DNA from 2 places in the Paenibacillus sp. FSL H7-0714 genome. Region 1 is predicted to be linked to the other one. Evidence: riboswitches for the same ligand, from Rfam matches in the RefSeq annotation. Region 1 holds a riboswitch; the other holds the start of a gene.

What was found. Region 1 has a riboswitch for cyclic di-GMP ahead of NST34_RS22490 (thiamine pyrophosphate-binding protein). Riboswitches for the same ligand answer to the same signal wherever they lie in the genome.
Region 2: another riboswitch for cyclic di-GMP. It lies ahead of NST34_RS10225 (DUF6612 family protein); the one in region 1 lies ahead of NST34_RS22490 (thiamine pyrophosphate-binding protein).

The regions. Positions count from the first base shown of each region.
Region 1 covers NZ_JBBOPT010000001.1:5,018,942-5,029,888, reverse strand. The annotation lists gene ccsA (cytochrome c biogenesis protein CcsA) at 1-833, shown strand, start outside; gene NST34_RS22525 (response regulator transcription factor) at 910-1,626, shown strand; gene NST34_RS22520 (ATP-binding protein) at 1,627-3,063, shown strand; gene glpK (glycerol kinase GlpK) at 3,182-4,675, shown strand; gene NST34_RS22510 (DNA-binding protein) at 4,690-4,905, shown strand; gene NST34_RS22505 (3-oxoacyl-[acyl-carrier-protein] synthase III C-terminal domain-containing protein) at 4,976-5,968, opposite strand; gene NST34_RS22500 (hypothetical protein) at 6,020-6,370, opposite strand; gene NST34_RS22495 (carboxymuconolactone decarboxylase family protein) at 6,409-6,777, opposite strand; gene NST34_RS22490 (thiamine pyrophosphate-binding protein) at 6,788-8,431, opposite strand; cyclic di-GMP riboswitch class I at 8,550-8,645, opposite strand; gene NST34_RS22485 (methyl-accepting chemotaxis protein) at 8,837-10,087, opposite strand; gene NST34_RS22480 (helix-turn-helix transcriptional regulator) at 10,210-10,947, opposite strand, start outside.
Region 2 covers NZ_JBBOPT010000001.1:2,349,087-2,360,033, forward strand. The annotation lists gene NST34_RS10200 (RsmB/NOP family class I SAM-dependent RNA methyltransferase) at 51-1,577, shown strand; gene NST34_RS10205 (pseudouridine synthase) at 1,580-2,344, shown strand; gene NST34_RS10210 (Cof-type HAD-IIB family hydrolase) at 2,618-3,418, shown strand; gene NST34_RS10215 (DUF4179 domain-containing protein) at 3,572-5,185, opposite strand; gene NST34_RS10220 (RNA polymerase sigma factor) at 5,169-5,687, opposite strand; cyclic di-GMP riboswitch class I at 5,892-5,983, shown strand; gene NST34_RS10225 (DUF6612 family protein) at 6,101-6,949, shown strand; gene NST34_RS10230 (CapA family protein) at 7,031-8,047, opposite strand; gene NST34_RS10235 (FprA family A-type flavoprotein) at 8,317-9,555, shown strand; gene NST34_RS10240 (NAD(P)/FAD-dependent oxidoreductase) at 9,572-10,786, shown strand; gene rd (rubredoxin) at 10,815-10,947, shown strand, end outside.

The sequences.
Region 1 (10,947 bases):
ACGTAACACTGGCAGCACTAGGTGAATCCTTTTTCGCGGTAGGTTTTGCGGCAGGGCTGATGTATCTGCTACGGACTGTTAATTTTTCCAGTAAAGAGAAGGCGGATCGTAAGCAACAGAGACTGATTGAATTTACTCTCTTTTCAATCATTGTTATAATTGGGTTTCTGGGTTCAGTTTTTGCTTTCCGCGGAGCAGGTTATGAGACTGTTTTTGTTCGTCCCAACGTTACGATTGACAGCGCAGGGCAGGAAAATAGTACAATAGAGAAAGTGAGTTATCGAATGCCGCCGATTGTGGCTCCTCACAATAGCGAAATTGAAAGCTTCCAGTCGTTTCTTGGCATGAAAGAACCTCTCTTTGAAGCTCCTTCATGGATGAATGGTGTGAATGCTGGCCGGAAGTTTAATACTGTAATCTGGTCGATTCTTTCCGGATTACTCCTTTACGGAATTCTTCGCTTGATCGTACGCAAGCCACTAGGCGCAGCGATTCACCCGGTTATGGAGGGGATTGATGAAGGCGATCTAGATGAGATAACGTATAGGGCGATAGCCATTGGCTTTCCTATTTTCACATTAGGCGCTTTGATTTTTGCAATGATATGGGCGCAAATAGCCTGGGGAAGATTCTGGGGATGGGACCCCAAAGAAGTCTGGGCACTCGTTACTTGGCTTTTCTATAGTGCTTATCTTCATTTACGATTGGCTCGTGGATGGCAAGGGCGAAAATCTGCCTGGCTTGCCGTTCTAGGCTTTTTGGTCGTAATGTTTACCTTAGTTGGCGTTAATCTAGTCATCGCCGGACTTCATTCTTATGCGGGGACGGACTGAGCATAGTTTACCTGCTAACACAGCACAATGGATTTAAGGTTACGTTCTACTGTATTGATGAAGGGGTTGTTGTGAAATGGCAGATCATTTAAACAGAATTCTGGTAGTGGATGATGAGGAACGCATTCGCCGCCTGCTAAAGATGTATCTTGAAAAAGAAGGTTATGAAATCGACGAAGCTGAAGATGGCGAAATCGCTCTTCGCAAAGCAACAGCAAATGACTACGGTCTAATTTTGCTGGATGTTATGCTGCCTGGCATTGATGGAATGGAAGTGCTGACCCGACTCAGAGGGGTCAAATCGACACCTGTCTTAATGCTTACAGCTAAAGGCGAAGAGATTAATCGTGTACAGGGCTTTGAAATGGGCGCGGATGATTATGTCGTGAAGCCATTTAGTCCTCGCGAAGTGATTTATCGCGTGAAGGCCATTATGCGCCGTTCTTCAGCAACAGCATTTTTGTCCAAAGAGAGCAACTCCAGTAATAACATTGTATTCACTCATCTTATTATTGAGCATGACGCACACCGAGTAACTGCTGGCGGTGAAGAAGTGAGTCTGACACCGAAAGAATACGAACTGCTGCATTATTTGGCGATTTCACCGGATAAAGTGTTCTCTCGTGAAGAACTCCTTAAAGATGTTTGGAATTATGAGTTTTTCGGAGATTTGCGTACAGTCGATACCCATGTTAAGCGTCTTCGTGAAAAACTGAATAAAGTATCACCGGAATCCGCGGCGATGATTACAACTGTATGGGGTGTAGGCTACAAACTTGAGGTACCTAAATAAGTGAACTTCTGGAGAAGTCTTGTCGGCAAGCTGTGGGTCACGATCATCTGCCTGGTCGCTGTCGTGCTTATTACACTCGGGTTGTTTCTACTTCCCTATATCGACAGCAACTTTGCTAATTCCGGCGATATCAAACGTTTATTTATGTATACGTGCATGATCGGATTTTCTTTGACGACATTCTTCGCGTTGTTCTTGTTTACCAAGATCACTCAACCGATGCAACGTGTCATCGAGGCTGCAAACAACATTCGACGTGGTGAATACGGAACAAGGCTGACGCTGGTCACAAGTGACGAGATTGGCCAATTGGCGACTTCCTTCAACCATATGGCTGAGGAGTTGGAAGAGAATATTCGCAGTCTGCACCATGAGAAGGGCCATTTATCCAGTGTATTACGCAGCATGAGTGATGCTGTAATCACCTTTGACATCGAAGGCCAGATTATTCTGACCAATCCGCATGGTCAATCGCTACTTGAGAGCTGGAGCGATTTAGAGTGGGAACAAGAGAGTGACATTGAACCTCATACGGAAACGGCTGAGAGTAATGTTCCACCTCCCCTGCGTCCTTTATTTTTGAGCACGTTGAAACAAGGCGGCGATGAGCGTTCTAATGTACATGTCCGGCAGGGCGTGTGGTCCGTCCATATGGCACCTTTATATTCTGAGGGGAGCATTCGTGGAGTGGTTGCTGTTCTGCGTGATGTGACTGAAGAAGTGCGACTCGAAAAAATGCGCCGTGACTTCGTGGCAAACGTCTCTCATGAGATTCGGACGCCATTATCGATGATGCAAGGTTATAGTGAGGCTTTACTTGACGGCATGGCTTCTTCACCAGAGGAAAGCAGTGAACTGATTCAGGTCATTCATGATGAATCGCTCCGTATGGGACGTCTTGTAAAGGATCTGCTCGACCTTGCGCGAATGGAAGCTGGACATACGGATATGCTGAAGGCAGAAGTAGATGTGAACGAACTGCTGGAACGAGTGTATCGTAAATTTTCCGTACGTGCGAAAGAGCGTGATATTCATCTGCAGCTAAATAAAGAGAGCGATGTCCTTGTTCTTAAGGCAGCGGATGAAGATAAGCTTGAGCAGGTCTTAACCAATTTGCTCGATAATGCTTTTCGTCATACGCAGGGTGGCAAGAAGATCACAGTTCATACAGGAACTTGTGTCTTAGAAGGGCGTCGCTATTTTGAAATTAAAATTCAGGATGAAGGCGTCGGCATTCCGCAGGAAGATCTGCCTTATATATTTGATCGTTTCTACAAAGCCGATAAGGCACGTGTACGGGGAGAATCAGGTGGAACGGGACTCGGGCTTGCGATTGTTAAAAATATTGTTGAATCGCATCACGGAACCATTTCAGCTTCCAGTAAGTTGGGCGAAAGTACAACCTTTACCCTAAGACTTCCTGTCGAAAAACAGTAATTCCAAACACAATGTGTGATAGCGCCTCTGACAGCAGAGGTGCTTTTTGTTGAAACAAACACATTAATCTTGTTCATCGTGGAACATATCTCATTGTTTATGCTTGGGAGGCCATCAAATGATTTTATCTTTAGACCAAGGGACTACCAGTTCACGAGCCATAGTGTTCGATGAGGACGCTAGAATCGTCTCACAAGGGCAATATGAGGTTAAACAATCTTTCCCACACCCTGGCTGGGTGGAGCATGACCCAGAGCAAATCTGGGCGTCACAGCTTGCAGCAGCAAGAGATGCGATTACTCAGGGCGGGATAACGCCTCAGGAAATATATTCCATTGGAATTACAAATCAGAGGGAAACGGCCCTGATCTGGGATAGAGCAACAGGCAATCCGATTTATCCTGCGATTGTGTGGCAGGACAGACGTACTGCAGAGCTGTGTGAAGAGATCAAGAGTAAGGGGGTAGAGGGACTCATTGCTAGCAAGACGGGACTCGTTGTGGATGCTTATTTTTCTGCAACAAAATTCTCCTGGATTCTTGATCATGTAGACGGCGCACGAGAGCGGGCGAATAATGGCGAGCTACTAGCTGGGACAGTAGACAGCTGGCTAATCTGGAAGCTTACTGGCGGGGCTGTACATGCTACTGATGTAACTAATGCATCGCGTACGATGCTATATAATCTACATGAGCGCTGCTGGGACGAAGAGCTAATGGAGGAGCTTCGTGTACCACGCTCCATCCTGCCAGAAGTGAGGATGTCCGGTAGTGAATTTGGAGCAGCAGACGCGCAGTGGTTCGGGACAGAAATACCTATTCACTCTGTATTGGGGGATCAACAAGCTGCTTTGTTTGGACATACTTGTCTTGAACCTGGCAGTGCCAAAAACACATATGGAACTGGATGCTTTATTCTGATGAATACAGGTACAGAAGCTGTAGTCTCCAGTCATGGGTTGTTGACCACTGTAGCTTGGGGAATGGGGGATGAACTCTATTATGCACTCGAGGGCAGTGTGTTTGTAGCCGGAGCGGCTGTACAATGGCTTCAGGAGGGGTTAGGACTCATAACGGAACCGGCAGGCTCGGAAGACAAAGCACGGGAAGTAGAGGACAGTGAAGGGGTTGTCGTCGTACCTGCTTTTACTGGACTAGGTGCCCCTTATTGGGATATGTATGCACGTGGAGCAGTCTTCGGTCTAACTAGAGGAACCACCTCGGGGCATTTGGTAAGAGCAACGTTAGAGTCATTAGCATTTCAGTCTAGAGATGTAATTGGGGCGATGGAAAAAGATGCAGGCATGCCATTGACCGGACTTCGTGTAGATGGTGGAGCGGTTCGTAATGATTTGCTGATGCAGTTCCAGTCTGATATCCTCGGTAGTGAAGTTACTCGAACTACATATGCGGAGACGACTGCGCTGGGAGCAGCACTTCTGGCTGGATTAACCTCAGGAGTCTGGACAAGAGAGCAGCTAGAAAGCTTTAACAAAGCTGAGAGGGTCTTTTCACCTGTAATGGGTATAGATGAGCGTGAACGACGTTACAACGCCTGGAAAGACGCTGTAGCGCGTACCATGGGCTGGGAAAAACATGAAAGATATCAGTGATCAGGGAGATGCATATGTCTATGTTTAATGGAACAGAATCTGATCTACCGAGTGGACTATCTAAGCCTGCACTTACAGCACTTCATGGTGCTGGGTATACACAGATTCACCAAATCAGTATGCTCACTGAGTCAGAGCTTCTGCAGCTCCATGGGATGGGACCAAAAGGGATTGATGTACTACGGCGTGCGCTCACTGAAAAGGGGTTATCCTTTGCCAGCGAGTCCTAAAGAACAGATCAACCTAAAAAGCGGCAAGCTAAGGATAATCCTTGGCCTGCCGCTTTTTAGGTTGTGACGCTTAATATTCAATAACAAATGCTACGTTTTGCCATCCAGCGCCCACTGTCCAGAACAGAACTTTATCTCCGCGTTCGATCTTTCCTGTAGTAATAGCTTTGTGTAGAGCGATAAACGGGCTACTGGTTGAGGTGTATCCGAATTCATCACCTATGTAAACCGCAACCTCACGATCAATACCCACTTTTTCACAAACACCAACGATATTAGGCAGTGAAAGCTGTGAGAAACAGGCCGCTTTAATAGATTCAGGCGCTATGTTGTTATCAGATAGAAGCGTGCGAATCGATTCAGAAGCAGCATCTACGCAAATGGAATCATCAAATGGAATGAATTTCACATTGAATTCTCCAGCCGCGACGCCTTTTCTACCCAGATTAGCCAAGCCTTCAGCCGGGAACATGGAGTTGCCGTAAACGCATGTGTCTGTTTGATAGACAGAATCAATGAAGCCTACCGCATTATCATCGCGCACAAGAAGGACTGCCGCAGCTGCATCACCGAAGTTAGCATAATAGACTGGATCATTCTTATCTGCATGAGGTGCTACATAATCGGATCCGATGACCAAAGCACGTTTAATTCTAGGATTGGCTTGCATTTGACGGCTCACCTGTTCTACGGAAGCAGTCATACCTGCACAGTTAGCGTTGCTATCTATACAAATTGTATGGGATGCGCCGTTAATTAAACGGTGAATCATTAAAGAGTTAGTAGGAAAGATATATTCAGGAGTTTGACTTGCATAGGCAATAAGATCGATATCAGCGCCAGTGAGACCATTTTTATCCAACACATTACTGGCAGCCTCAAAAGCCATCGTAAGAGAATTTTCTTCCTCATTCTTAATGCTATAGCGCGTATCACGACCTAAAGTGGTCAGTAGACCTCGGATATCAATACCCTTTTCGTCAAAATGCTTAATAAAAAAGTCGTTACCAACTTTATTACTAGGATGATAGATATCAATGTCTTGAATACGAATTCCGGTCATATGAATGAATCCTCCTGAAAAACTCTATAGTTTTTTTAGTTATAAGAAGAATTAAGCTGTAACGGTGGAAATGATCTCGATGTTATCTAGTCCTGCTTTACGACCCAGACGAGCAAGCTGCATTTTAAGAATTGGGTTATTCTCAAGGGTTAGATTTACTTTTACAAATCCATCATTCTTAAACATTACGAAGCAACCTTCCAAAAGAGGCACAACATCAGGTGCAGTTACGTTTAGCTTTCTGCAGTCGATTTGTAATTCATAGTCAGCTGGAGTGATAGGATTAATAGTTTGTTGATAAGCTTGGATAGATTTCAGACCATCTTCTTCAGAAAATGTTCCTTCCAGCTCAATATTGATTACTTTTTTAGTAGTGTCTGTCTTTAAAATAAACTGTCCCACGTTAACATCTCCCGATATTTTAATTTTACTGAAAATAGTTACTTTATTTCTTCAATCGTTTCGAGAAGAATATTAAAAGCGGTGATGATTCTAGGTGCCCCTATAGCGGGTACTAAGTGTAATAGAATACCTTTGAGTTGTTCTACAGTAACTCCCACACGAAGAGCCATGACATAATGAACACCCAATTGATCAAACTGACCCATCGAAATCAGGGCAGAGATAACTGCGATTTCCTTCCAGTCAGCTTCGATTGTGTTGCGTTGAAAAATATCGCCGTAGGCATTCCCCATAATAAATTCAGCCAAATCGGGGAAATGTTCTTTAATCGGAGCCAGTGCTTTAGCTCCGTAGTCTCCAGAGAGATTCGTGAAGTGGTTCAGACCACTGTTTACATTGTCTTTCATAAGTGACCTCCTAATTTAGGTTCAAAGTACGGTGAGCAGTCGGAGGGACCTCATCACGGTCTGTTAGCAGTTCAATGACGGCAACACGGTTGATGGCAACAGCATCCTTGATGGCTGTTTCGAACTCCTCCGCTGTCTCACATTTGTAACCCTTAGCGCCTAGTGATTCTGCGAATTTCACAGCATCCATAGGGACTTCGTAGATAGTTCCGTCAATACGTCCTGTAGTTTTTTCCATACCTTTTAGAGCCATATCTAGCTGTTTATTATTCACAACAATGAATATGACAGGAATATCCTTGCAGACAGCAGCGTTAATCTCTGCGCCTAGCATCATAAAGCAGCCATCTCCTGTAATGCAGAAGATCGTTTCTTCTGGAGCAGCAACCTTTGCACCAATCGCCATTCCGATGGAATTACCCATACAAGCAAAGTAAGCATCGAAAACAAAACTGCCCGGTTTCTTAACCTTGTACCATTTCGCAGCATGGAAACCGTGACTTCCATCATCAACAAAGACTGTGCTGTTATAAGGAATCAAATCACTCATCGTACTCAAGACCGATGCAAGTGAAAGGTTTGGTAAAATCGGAGGCTCTTCGGTATAATCGGAATTTGTCGGTGCTTCGCGTTTTGTGATGTTGTTCGTGTCAATATTATTGAGATAGTAAACTAGATTGTCCCGTAGATCTCCAGTCACTGGAATCGTTTTAGAGAACAATATTTTTCCGACAAAAGTCGGATCGCTATCAAACTGAATTAATGTTGCAGGATGATTTTCCCTTTTAAGATTACAAATAGTCATATCACTTAAACGTGACCCGAGAACGATAAATAGATCACTTTGATTCAGCAAGTCATCCCCATGGGTACAACCGCCTACTCCAATTGGACCGTGATAGAGTGGATGATCCCAAGCTATAGCCCCTTTACCACCTGGAGATGTAACTACAGGAATATTAAATGTTTCCGCTAATTGAATTAGCTCACTATGTGCTCCTGAGCGGTTAACGCCTTTACCCGCGATAATTATTGGATTCTTAGAGTTATTTATAGCATCAAGTACACGGTCGATATTAGCATGGCTAACCAGTGATTCGCGTTCAGGGATTACAATATTACATTCCTCTAGCAATTCCGTTTGTACATCAAAGGGAATACAAAGGTGAACTGGACCACGATTACCGCTCAAAGCAATGGATATGGCATGATTAAAGATTGTGTTAAAGTGATCTCCACGTTCAATAAGCTTGCTATATAAGGTGGCAGGTCTAAACATATCAGCTAAATCAGCTAGAAAAGAAGTAGAGTCCTGACATTGGGGAATTCCAAGCTCTTTAATAGATTGATGGCCAGTAATAAATAGGACAGGTAGGTTGTTAGCCTTAGCATGTGCTGCTGCAGTTAATAGGTTTGTTCCACCAGGACCTGAAGTACCAAAAGCTACACCTAGTTTTCCAGTTTTAAGCGCATACCCGGCTGCTTCGAAGCCGGAACTGGACTCATGTCTCCCAGGAATAAATTCAATACCGTAATCTACCATTTTAAGAACAATAGGACAAATGGATTTCCCAATAATACCAAAGGAATGGGTAACACCTAGGTTCCGTAGTGCTTCCGACATGTAATCTGCGACTGTCTTCAAAAAATACACCTCACAAGTTGATTGTTATTTTAAAATCAAACATTAGAAAACCTGTGCTCTGAATTAGGGCACAGGTTGGTGGCATAAATCGCCATAGAGACTGAACAATTGTTCAGTCGTCTTGGTTTTCTGCAACCTGGCAGTCATGGCCTCTGATTAAAAATGAGGCTGTAGATCCATGGTTTTGCGTCATCCTCTTTCGAAGATTTTGCCAATATTAATTTTAAAATTTATAAGAAGAATTTTCCTTTACAATATATTCCTAGAGTACCTTTGTCAATATATTTTCGCAAATTAACTCGAATTTTGACGAAAGTCTTGTCCAACCTATGAAATAATAGATATAAAAAAACTCCCCCTAAGTCAAAACTTAGGAGGAGTTTTTGGACTTGTTTATATATTTTTGCAAGTGACTTAAAACTTGAAAATATGGATAGTCTTCTGTAGATTAAACACAGCCTGTGTCATTTTCTCAGTTTCTTCAGCAACAGACTGCAGGGCATTAATTTGTTCATTCATAGCGGCGGATACTTCCTCGGTGCCGGCAGCGGTTTGCTGTGTGATTGCAGAGATATTCTCTATTGCACTTGAGATTTTCAAGGCACTTTCCAACATCAGATCACTTTCAGCAGAGAAGGAAGAGATTTGCTCGGTAATATACTGCACACTTTGCACAATTTGAGCAAAGATATGAGCAGATTGAGTGATCATCTCATTCTGTACCTGTACGACTTCTTCGTTGATAGCGATATTGTCGATCGCTTGTTTGATATCAGTTTCGATGCTCCGAACTAAGCCAAAGACTTCCTTCGTTGAAGCCGTTGATTCTTCGGCAAGTTTACGAACCTCCTGTGCGACTACAGCAAATCCTCGACCATGCTCTCCGGCGCGTGCTGCTTCGATGGAGGCATTCAGCGATAAGAGGTTGGTCTGCTCAGCGATCTCTGTGATGGTTTTTGTAATCATCGTAATTCCGCGAGCATTATGAGACAGGGCTTCGATAGTATCAGCTACTTTTTGAGTAGCCTGGATGTTTTTGCGCATGCCTTCAGCTTGAGTATCAACGGACTGCCGTCCTTGTTCAACTAGTTCTAATGTATGTATTGAACGTCTGTTCATTTCTTTCGTTGAGTTCGTATAATTGGATACTTTATTCTCAATATCTTTAATGGATTCTGTCATTTCAGCGATATCCGTAGATATTTCATTTGCACCAAGAGCTAGCTCGTTAGACGAAGAGGCTACCTGTGCCATGACAATTTTCAAATTCTGATTCTTATCTTCGATTCCACGGCTTGCATCCATAACTTGACGAGTGATTTGTGATGCTTCTGTCAAAATCTTCTTGAGCTTGTCAATCATAGTATTAAAGGAACGACTTACGTCCCCCATAGACCCGTTCTCATCGGCTCTACTAGTAAAATCCCCTTTTGAAATACTATGAGATACATTCGCGATGTCATCAAAAGAAGATGTAAGCGTTCTCTCGATAAAGCGGGCCACTGGGAAGGTTAGAGCAGCAAGAACAACGATTAGAACAATACCCAAAATAATGTTGCCTAAGATCATAAAAGTAACTAAAACAGGGATGGCAAATAGTGCGGCAACGAGGTAACATCCGGCAACAATTCTTTGTTTTAACGGAAGTTTATGCATCCAGTTCATTGGTATAATGTCCTCCTTATTAATATTATGTATTGGTGTTATTATATGGGATTTAAAGGTGATTGGTCTATAGTAAGAACTGACATAAATCTTCTTTTCGGAGTAGTTCTTTAGATTTCGTGTCAAAAATCCTCATAAATAGCGGAAATTCTTGCGATAGCAGACTTTACCATCTCTAAAAGTTCTTGCGGTGAAAGTACAATAACCGAGGGACTAAAAGAAAGGATTATCCGGCAGGCCGACTCGATCGTATTAAATTCGGCATCTACGTTCACCCACTCTGCATTGCTTGTTGGCTCTATCAATTGGACAGTGACGAATCTTTCTCGCTGTAATTCTTTTAAGACAGATGTTCTAACCCTTAGCTTTACTTGATACTTTGGCAGTGCTGCTTTAAAGGCCGTGGTGGACTCTTCCCAGTACTGTTTTAAATCAAAGTCATCAGGTCTTTTAAACCACTCATGTGTCTCCTCAACGTTAACTAATCTGGACACACGAAAGGTTCGTAGTTCATCTTTGCTTTTGGCTACGACATACCATACTCCGCGTTTTGCAACTAACCCAAGAGGTTCAATGAAACGGACCGTTGTCTCGTTGCTCCGGAGATAAGTGATTTTTACTTTACGGTCCTCCCAAAGTGCTCTCTGCAGTACAGAAAGGAACGGATAAGTCTCATCCGAAGGATGCCAACTGGCGCCATCAATATGAATACGCTCGCTTAGGTAATTTGCTGGGTTACTAAGTCGATGTGAGGATGCAGCCTCTAGTTTGAGAAGAGCGGAAGAGTAGTCGTCTTGTATCCCCAGATCCTTCATTATAGATGCGTCAGCGGACAGAAGCAGTGAACCAATCTCTTGTGG
Region 2 (10,947 bases), 2.7 Mb from region 1:
TGAATCTTTAAACACCTAAATTTTTGCAATACTATCAGGAGGACGGCATCATGGCGGCACAATTGCCCAGTTCTTTCAGCGAGCGTATGATGGACATGCTGGGAACAGATTATAATCAATTTGCGGATTCTTATAAGGAAACCCCATACGGAGGCGTCCGTGTTAACACCTTGAAGATTTCCGTGGAGAGCTTAAAGGCTCTTTCTACTTTAGGACTGGAACCCATTCCTTGGTGTCCGACAGGATTTTATACAGAGAATGGGGCTAGACCTGGTAAACATCCTCACTACCACGCAGGTTTGTATTACATTCAAGAGCCGAGTGCGATGGCACCTGTGGAATTGCTTAATATTGAACCAGGTGATCGTGTACTTGATTTATGTGCCGCCCCTGGGGGGAAATCTACGCAGATTTCAGCCAAGCTGTTAGGTGAAGGATTGCTGGTTAGTAATGATCTTCATCCAGAACGGACTAAAGCTCTAGCTAAAAATCTGGAGCTGTATGGGGTTCGTAATGGTATTGTTTTGAACGAAAGTCCAGATCATATCGCGGCTGCATTCCCGCTTTTTTTTGACAAGATCTTGATTGATGCTCCCTGCTCTGGTGAAGGGATGTTCCGTAAAGATGAAGACATGGTGAAGCAGTGGGATTCAGGTACACCTGCCAAATATGCTTCCATGCAGCGGGATATTTTACGTTCTGCTGCAACAGCATTGGCACCGGGAGGTACACTTGTCTATTCCACCTGTACCTTTGCTACAGAAGAAAATGAGGAAATTATAGCGGAGTTTATTTCTGAACATCCACAGTTCTCAGTGGTAGCGGTAGGAGGTACAGGCTCATTCGCTCCTGGCTTCGGAGAACTCTCAGGTACAGCAAGACTGTGGCCGCATAAGGTGAAAGGCGAAGGACATTTCATGGCTGTATTGCAACATGGGGGAACTAAGCGCTCAATGGAGGAACGTGATCACTTAGAGGTCAAGTTAAACGAATCTGCAAGAGCAAGAACTACTACTCCAAAAAGTGCAGCACACGTTAAATCATCCAATAAATCAGAAGGAAGACGGGGGAAAGAAGGGAAACCCTCTCACAAACCTACTGGTGGCGCTGACCGTGGTCGGCAAGTTTCAGGTGACGAGCAAGCTTTGACTGCGTATGGAAATTTTGTGCGAGATCAGCTTGGTTGGGAACCGCAAGGATATCCGGTTCTGTTCGGTGACCATCTGTACATTTCTCCACTTCCTAAGGAAAGACTAAATGGATTAAAGACGATCCGCCCGGGATGGTATGTAGGACAAATCCGTAACGGAAGATTTATTCCAGGGCATCCAATGGCTACAGCTTTGCATCCGGAAGAAAGCTGCCGGAGTGTCTCACTCTCCAGTACGAATAATGAAGCTATTTCCTATCTTAAAGGAGAGACGTTGTCGATTTCTCAAGAACGTCTCTCTATTAGAATAGGAAGTGCCCAAAAGGGATACGTTCTGGTCTGCATTGATGGCTACAGCGCAGGCTGGGGTAAGTGGCAGGATGGCATACTCAAGAACGAATATCCCGCAGGCTGGAGGTGGATGTAGCAATGAGCCAATCAGGTAAGCCCGCCAAAAAACAACGATTAGATAAAGTGTTGTCCCATATTGGAGTGGGGTCGCGCAGTGATATCCGTAAACAAGCTAAACAAGGCTTAATATTGGTGAACGGGACCGTGGTAAAAGATAGTGGGTTCCATGTGGATCCTTATGCCGATAAAATAGAGGTAGGGGGAGAGGGTGTTACCTACCGTGAATTCATATATCTTATGATGAACAAACCCCCGGGTGTCCTGTCAGCTACGGAGGACAAGTGGGATCGGACGGTTTTGGATCTTTTAAAGCACGAATATGCACAGTTTGAACCGTTTCCTGTAGGAAGGCTAGATAAGGATACTGTGGGACTGCTGCTGATCACTAATGATGGAAAGCTTGCCCATGAATTGCTGTCGCCACGTAAGCATGTCCCGAAAACGTACGAGGCAACCATCGAGGGCGATGTAGACGCGGATGATGTCGCGGCTTTTGCAGCAGGGGTGGAGCTGGAAGATGGCTACGTTACTTTACCTGCACACTTAACCATTCTTGGAAGAGAGCGCGGCAGCAAAGTGATTTCCCATATTTCACTTATCATCACTGAGGGGAAATTTCATCAGGTGAAGCGTATGTTTCAGGCGGTAGGCAAAAAAGTCACTTTTCTGAAACGTGTATCTATGGGAGAATTGAAGCTGGATGAAAGTCTGCCGCTTGGAGCTTGTCGGGAACTGACGTTAGAGGAACTGGCACTCTTAGGCGCAGATGGGTCAGAAGGATAGTAGAGAAAATGATATATAAATTGATATATATATATTGAATTTGGAAACTTGGGATAAGAGAAGGGAGAGACGGAGGGGAATTTTGGAACTGTAAGAGCGATAGCGACCGCCTTTGTTTCCGGATTTCATCCGCTTTTAAACGGTATAAATTAAGAAATCTGGAAACAACAGCGGCTGGAAGTCCAAACATTCACCATAGTTGCGACTGACACTTAACACAAAAAGCCTCAAGTTCAATTATATATAGAAAAAGAAAGACAAGGATGGTGGAGTATGAGATACAAACTGATTGCACTAGATGTGGACGGTACGCTATTAAATGATGATCACCACTTAAGCTCTGAGAATAAGGAAGCTATTGCTGAGGTTACACGTCTTGGCGGTCAAATCGTATTGTGTACGGGACGCAGTCCACAGAACTCGATTCCTTTCATGGAGGAAATGGGGCTGACTGGTTACGTGCTTGGTCACAATGGAGCAGCGACGGTACGAGTGGAAGATCGAGAAGTGCTGCACCAATATGGTATGGATGCACGTGGTCTTGACCCCTATATTGACTATTGCCGTAAGCACAATATTCATTATGATGTGAATACTGCTTTTGATATGTATGTTGATAATGTAGAGAATCTGACTAAAGAAGCTAATTATATGTATGAGCACTTCCGTATTGTGCCAGCGACGCTGCCCGCATGGGAAGATTTCCGTGAACCGGTTGTTAAGTTTACTGTATTTACACAGCCAGAAATCCTTGACGAAGCTGAACGTAAATGGCGTACTTGGGCTCCTGAGTACAATATTTTGCGGAGTGGTGAATTTTTCGTTGATTTGATGCATCCCGAATCTTCTAAGGGAAACGCATTAAGAAATCTCGCTGTGAAGTTGGGAATTCCGCAAGAAGAAGTCCTCTCAATCGGTAATTATTTTAATGATATTTCTATGCTTACCTATGCGGGGATGGGCGTGGCGATGGATAATTCTCCTGTAGAGGTAAAAGCGGCAGCGAATGCTGTTACGGGTTCGAACAATGAGCATGGTGTGCGTGATGCGCTCGTTAAATATTGTTTATCCTAATAATGGAAAGCATAAGGCGGACTTGAGTCCGTTCTATGCTTTTTTTGTTATGAAGGAAATAAAAGAGATACATAACAGAATTGATTCTATCCAAAAAATAACCCGCCCTTAGGATTAACTAAAAAGGGCGGGACAATAGATTAACTTCCTGTATTAAAGTTTAATTTCCTCGTTCCGGCTAGGAGCGCTATATTTATAGATACCAGGGTTCAGTTCGATTTTTTCGTCGAAAGGAATATCTTTGTAGCTATCAATATTAGTTCCTGTAGATATCATGCCCTTAGGTGTAATTTCAGGCACCACTTCTTTGCCATTAATCCGTAACGTAGTTTGGTTAACGCTTTTGAAGTGAGGAGATTTGGATGATGATTCAACAATCAAATTTTCGCCTTCAGTATAGTACGTGAATTCAATGTCTAATCCATCGACATCAAGTGAAGTGAACTGTTTTTCTTCTTTAGGTTTGTTTATTGTGATCCAATTCTTACTGGTATCACGTTTCTCAATGACAGCATCCTTTAATATAAGTTTCATTGGAACATCGGACCAGTTGTTATACCATTCCGGAGATTCAAATTGAAATAAATGCTGGTAGCTTTCGGAATGATCTCCTTTCAAATTCCAACCCCCAGTGATTGTTTTATCACCTATAACCAACTGAGCGGTATTATAGTGGACAATTCCTTTTTTAAGCGAATCATTTTCATCTATTAGAATTTGGATATCCAAAGGGGTAACCACTAGCTGATCTAAGGTTATACCGGTCTTTTCTTGAAATTCAGGACTGTTATACAGTTTCTTAGTGTAAATCGCCTCACTTGCTTTTTGTCCATCTGCTTTAAAATCGAACTTCCATGTACCTGAAATACGTTTCGCTTCTTCAATGTAACTAAAATGAAGACTAGCTTCCTTCCAATCTGATTCAGTTATATTGAAAACCTGTTCAATAAATAAATCCGATCCTTCGTTAGGCATGATGGTTGGAATTGCCTCATTCTCTTGACCTGCAGTACTAACTACCAAATGTGGGTTACCCCGTCCTAAGTCAGATGGTGATGCAGCGACTTTGTAACGGATAATGGTTTGATTGGAAACATGTCGAACGGATTCGATTTGAATGCTTGGATATTGCTTAACTCCAGTATCGATTGTATCCCCTGCTTGATGATTAGATTGTAAGGGAATATTCTGATTACGGTAAAAAATGAGATTCCGTGCTTCAAACTTGTAGTCCTTTTTATCATCCTTTAATGTATCAGGTGTCTCATATACTCCAATGAGTTTCTGGCTTTCAGGATCGTATTCTAAATAACCGTATACCTTTGCCTTGGCACCGGATTCACTAGTCATGGTGTTTTCCTCTGTAGCAAATCCAGTATATTGGGATAGATCAGATTTAGTATCAAGTGATAACAGCATTTTCATTTTTTCTCCGTCAGTTACAACACCGTTCAAATTCATTGTTACTCCTGAACTGGAAGCTTGAAGATTATACTGTTGACCGATGCCGTTATTTAATGCATTGCTCACACTTCGCCCACCAATTTTATCCCAATTAATCGTCATACTAGCGAATACAGGAATGGCGACAAGTAAGAGGCAAGAGAAGACGATGCTGATAGGAACAACCTTTTTATTAGGCCTAGGAGTATTCTGGGAGGCATTCAGATTTCTTTGACGTTTATATGCTTCTTGTTCAATGGTAGTCCACATCAAATCATAATCCGGTCGGGGAATATGTCTATCTTTTTCAATATACAGATTCATTACTACTCAGCTCCTTTAGTTGAGTTCCACCCATTCTATTTAGTATTTTAAGTCCCTTGTTCAGTCTGGATTTTACAGTTCCTTCGGGTATGCTCATAACTTTAGAGATCTCGGGTACAGTCAATTCGTTTATAAAACGAAGGACTACTACCATTCTGATTTTGTCGGGAAGCTGACTGTATAACCCTTGTAATTCTTTTTTAGTTTCCTGTCGATCCAACCGTTTTTCTACAGGGTTTGATTCCTCAGACCTGGATAGTAAATAATTACGTACTTCTTTCATCCACCCCGTCTTACGCCTTTTAATCACACTGTGGCACTCATTCGAAGCAATTCGTAAAATCCAAGATTTCAAGTTTCTTACCTTAGACTTATCCGCTAAGATAACCTTTACAAATACCTCTTGGCAAATATCCTCTGCATCTGCCTGATTTTTCATTAAGTAGTAACAAAAATAATATACTTGTTCTTTATAGAGCTCGAAAATTTCTCGGTCACACATTTTGCTGCACCCCCTGTCTTTGCTGTTCTCATTAATAAGACTTATAAGCGTATGTAATCGTTCATTTTTCATTTTGAGTGAAGTATTTCTTCTGAGCATCATAGCGAATTTGAATGGAAGATAAGTCGTTTACAGGTAATTATAACCATGATAAAATTAGCGGTGGGACATGCGTCCGTAAGCTAATTAAAACTAATTGAATGTCCGCGTTAAAGGTAAAATCATCGAAAGATGATGACACAAAGCCATGGGTCTAAAGCCTTTCTACAGAAGGAAATGATCGCCAGGCCGCCATAGGGATGTCTTATGAAGCATAAAGGATAGCTCTAAGAATATGTAGTCTATTTTGAGCTCTTTTATTATTTCGACCTATACGGCGTTACATTATCGCAAGGGGCCGAAAGGGGAAGTACATGAACAGTTTTTTCAAAACAATAGGCACTAGTTTGGCAGTAGGTGCTTTATTGCTGTCCGGAACGATCGGATGGATGTCTAATCCTGAAGTCGTGTCTGCAGCTACCACAACAGCAGTAACCGCGGATCAAATGATTAGCAAAGTAACGGCGGCCTCTAAAGCAATAAAGAATTTTCACTTAGATGTGATCAAAAAACAGGATATTCAGAGCGGTGGGGTACGTATCAGCAACACTAACACACTGAAGCTGGATATTAATCGACTGCCGAATTTTGCTGCAGCTGGCACCGTTGATAGTAGTCTTTTAGAAACATCGTACAGTCTATATGCCAATGACAAGGAGTTTTACTATCTTGTAGACGGAAGTGAACTGATCGATGAATCTGAAGATGAAGGTTACGACGATGACGGCGAGCCAATCGATCCCGATGCACAGTATTGGATTGCACTGGAGAAGATGGAGTGGGATTCTTTTTACTCCAAAGGTCAATACGATCCTGTTTCCATGCTTGATTCGGTTAAAAATTATAAAAAATCTATGAAAGTCAGCACTGCTGGCGCACAGACTGTCCTGCAGTTCACGGTAACTGATCCGACAGCAGCTAAGGGAATAATCAAACTCTATGACCAGGAGAACCTCTGGGATGGAGAGACTGTTCAACCTAAAAGCGTAACTTGGAAATTATTCGTCAATACTAAGACCTGGCAAACGGAAAAGCTGACAGTCGATCTGAGTTATGTACTGACAAGTGACGGAGAAAAAGATACATACAACACGAAAATCGAAGCTAAATATTCCAAGAATAACAAAGGTACAACCATTGTAAAACCGGCCGAACTAGAATAATAAGGTCGATTTCATATTGAGCAAAAAGCGCTGTTCTGTAGAACAGCGCTTTTTGCTGTATTCTCTATTTTAATAACGTTTCTATTCCTTCTTTAAGATTGTTGTCGTATGTTTCAACATTCGATTCATGAGATTTCGCCGCTCTGTTTTTATGTCGGTGGCGCTTCTCTTTAATGCGTCGCGGATGGGGATGATCTCTGTAATTTTCCTGCCGCTTTTTATTCTTCGATCTACACAAGTCGGGATGTAACCTACGTTAGTTATACTCGTGTTTCCTTTTTCATCCTTCTTTATTTTAAGCGTAAGTATGATACCGCTTTGTGTATAAGGAATATTCATTAATTTAGTAGAAACAAAATTCCCCAATGAGTAAATAACGAATTGTTTTTTTCCACGAAGCGCTAACGGTTGAAGAACATGTGGGTGAGACCCCAGTATGATGTCGGCGCCATTTTTAAAGAAGAGATTGACCAGCTCTTTTTGCCTCTTGTTTGGAGTGTAACGATATTCGCTTCCGAAATGCAGATAAAGCAAGACTAGATCGACTTTCTTTTTTAAATCTCGAATCTCCCGAATGATCTTGGGCGTAGATATCCGGTTAACCAGCCATGGCTTACTCACTGGTATAGGAATTCGGTTGGTTCCTGCTGTGTAGGAGAGGATGCCAATCGTAATTCCTTTGACGTTTTTAATAAGCGTTCTCTTGGATTCTTCTAATGATTTAGCTGTTCCCGTGTGGTCGATTCCATTACGGTCCAGAACTCGTAACGTCCGAACCAGACCCGGGGCACCATAATCCATGCAATGATTGTTGGCCGTTACTAATACGTCGAATCCGGCTTCCTTAAGTGCAGGGGCCAGTTCGTCTGGACATTTGAATATCGGACCGCCTGATCGTGGGCTTTTCCGGCATTCGGGGCCACTTCCAGCAAAGGTGGTTTCGAGATTGCCAATCGTCAAATCAGCCTGTTTCAGATAAGGAGCTACTTTTGCAAACAGGGGGCTGAACGAATAGGTTCCATCAGGCTGTTTAGCATCCGAAATAATATAACGTTTGACCATTAGATCTCCCACAGCAGCTATTTGTATTTCAGTCATGGATATCCACCTTTTTATTATTTTCATTAGGATATGGCATAAAGTTGTTATGGGTTATTCTTTCTTTAAGGCGAAGTGCAAACATTTGTGTGGCTTTTTATTTAAAATGTGACCCAACGCATAATCACTTTATTTAGATCGTCTAAATTAAAGGTATTCATTTTTTTCAAACTTTCATAATTTGATTCAAATCCTCTTTTTTGTTTGGCAGCCATAATAAAATATGGTTGTTGATAAACATTATCAATCAAACATTGGAGGTTATAGAAATGAGTACACAATTCAAGAAAATCGCCGAGGATATTTACTGGATAGGCAAAATTGATAACCGTCATGTTCCTTTTCATCGCCTGATTCTGGCAAAAGGAACTACCTATAATTCTTATTTATTAAAAACAGGTAAACCAACTGTCATTGATACCGTAGATATGGAATTCGGACGTGAATATGCCGAGTGTCTGGGTGAAATGATTGATCTTCTAGATATCCATTACATTGTAATTAATCATACAGAGCCTGATCACTCTGGTGGACTGGCAGCTCTCGCTGCCAAGGCTGCAAATGCCACGATCGTATGCACCGAGATTGCTGTTCCCGAATTGCAGGAAATGTACAAGCTTCATAGCCGGAACTTCCTGGTGGTTAAAGACGGAGATAAGCTGGATATTGGCGGGAAAACGCTGCTGTTTAAAGAAACACCGTATCTCCATACCGCAGAAACGATGATCACCTATTGTATCGAAGATCAAATCTTATTTCCTTGTGATATTTTCAGCACGCATGTTGCGGTGGAGAATCTATTCAGCGATGAAGCCGGGTTTGATATTACGGAAGATTTCCAGGGCTATTACGCAGCAATTATTCATCCTCACAGAAGATATGTAAGAACCCTGTTAGAGGCTGTTAAGGATCTTGAGATCCGGATGATCGCTCCTTCCCATGGGTTTGTGATCCGGAAGGACATACGTAAATATATCGGGATGTACGCCACATTGAGCCGTGAAACGACGCAAGGAAAAAAGGCAACCATCGTATATACCACCATCAAAAACAGTACCAAGAAGATGGCCAAAATCATACAGGATTGCTTGCAGGAAAATAATATAGAGACAGAGGTCTGGGATGCAGATAAAAGTAGTGCCACTGATATTCTGAACAGCATAACGTCAGCGGACGCGGTCTTTATTGGCAGCTCCACTAAATACGCGGACATGATTGGGAACCTGGAGAACATTTTGAAAGAATTGCACAATATGAATCTGGAAGGTAAACTTGCTGCAGCCTTTGGCTCCTACGGCTGGAGTGGTGAAGCCATTGAAGTCATTCAGGATTATCTGAATGGAACAAACATGACGGTGCAAAGCACATCTGAGGTTATTAAAACCACGGGGATGACACATGTAGAGTTCCCTGTACGAATCAGATTTTCCCCGAAAGAGCCTGAGAAAGTTCAAAAAATTAAAAATGCGGCTGAATTTGTTTCGGATTTGCTGCTGAGTTCATTTTAGGGAGGAGGAACATAGGATGACAAAACATTACGTTATTGTTGGCGGAGGAGTAGCCGCCGTCCATGCCGCCAAAGCCATCCGTGATCAAGACGCAGAATCGGAAATTTCGATCCTCGGGGAGGAAAGTCAACTGCCCTATAACCGGATTAAGCTGACCAAAGGGCTGTTTACCGACCTGCACAGTGAGAAGGTGCTGATTAAAAAGGAAAAATGGTACCGCGATAACCGTATCTCCGTAAAAACCTCGACCCGAATCCGTTCTGTCCACCCGGACCGGCAAATAGTTGTGACAGAAGATGGGCAGAGTGTTTCTTATCATAAGCTTTTATTGTGTATGGGAGCGAAGAATCGTGCACTCTCCCTTGAGGGCTTCGCCCTGAACAATGTTCATACCCTCCGGGATATGAACGACGCGGACAGATTGAAAGAAAACCTGCAGGATGGCAGCCATGTAGCCGTAATCGGTGGGGGAGTGCAGGGAATCGAAACCGCTTGGGCGCTGCATGAAGCTGGATATCAGGTAACGGTGATCGAAGCTTTTCACCGGTTGATGGGCAGGCAGCTTGATGAGAAATCCTCACAGCTCCTTAAAGAGAACCTTGAACAAGCAGGTGTGAAGGTTATTCTTCGAGCTGATGTAGCGTCTATAACAGGAACTGAGTATGTTACCGGAATTACGCTGCACGACCAATCTCATTTTTCCTGTGACCATGTAGTCTACTCTATTGGTATTGTACCGAATACGAAACTGGTAAGTGGCTCGAATATTCAAGTCCGGCAGGGCATTATCGTAAATGAACAAATGCAAACAAATGATCCGCATGTGTATGCAGCCGGAGATGTGGCTGAAATTAACGGGCATGTGGAAGGACTGTGGGGCGGAGCGATTGAGCAGGGCAGGATTGCCGGCAGTAATATGGTCGCCAATCTGACGGCGTATCGTAGAGCTGTTCCGGTTACCTTGTTTACCGCCTTTGGTATCTCTTTATTTTCGATAGGCAACGTGGATGAACAGTGTTGCGGTACGGCGGTAAGCGGAGATGACAATGGGGCGTATACGCGTATCTATGTGAAAGATAACACAATGATCGGTGCGATATCCTGGCAAGGTGCAGCTGCTTCTCTTGGGTATAAAACCGCTGTAGAGTATGGCATCTCCCTTGAGGGGATCGATGTTAACGGGAGTAGCATCGAGGAGATCATGGCTGAAGTACAAACCAGGTTGAACTAAACTATTAACTTTTTAGGAGATGATAAAGATGAAAAAATACATTTGTCTACCCTGTGGTTATATCTATGATCCGGCATTAGGCGATCCCGATGAGGATGTTGTTGCAGGCACTGCATTTGAAGATTTGCCTGAAGATTGGGTCTGTCCGGTATGCGGTGAAG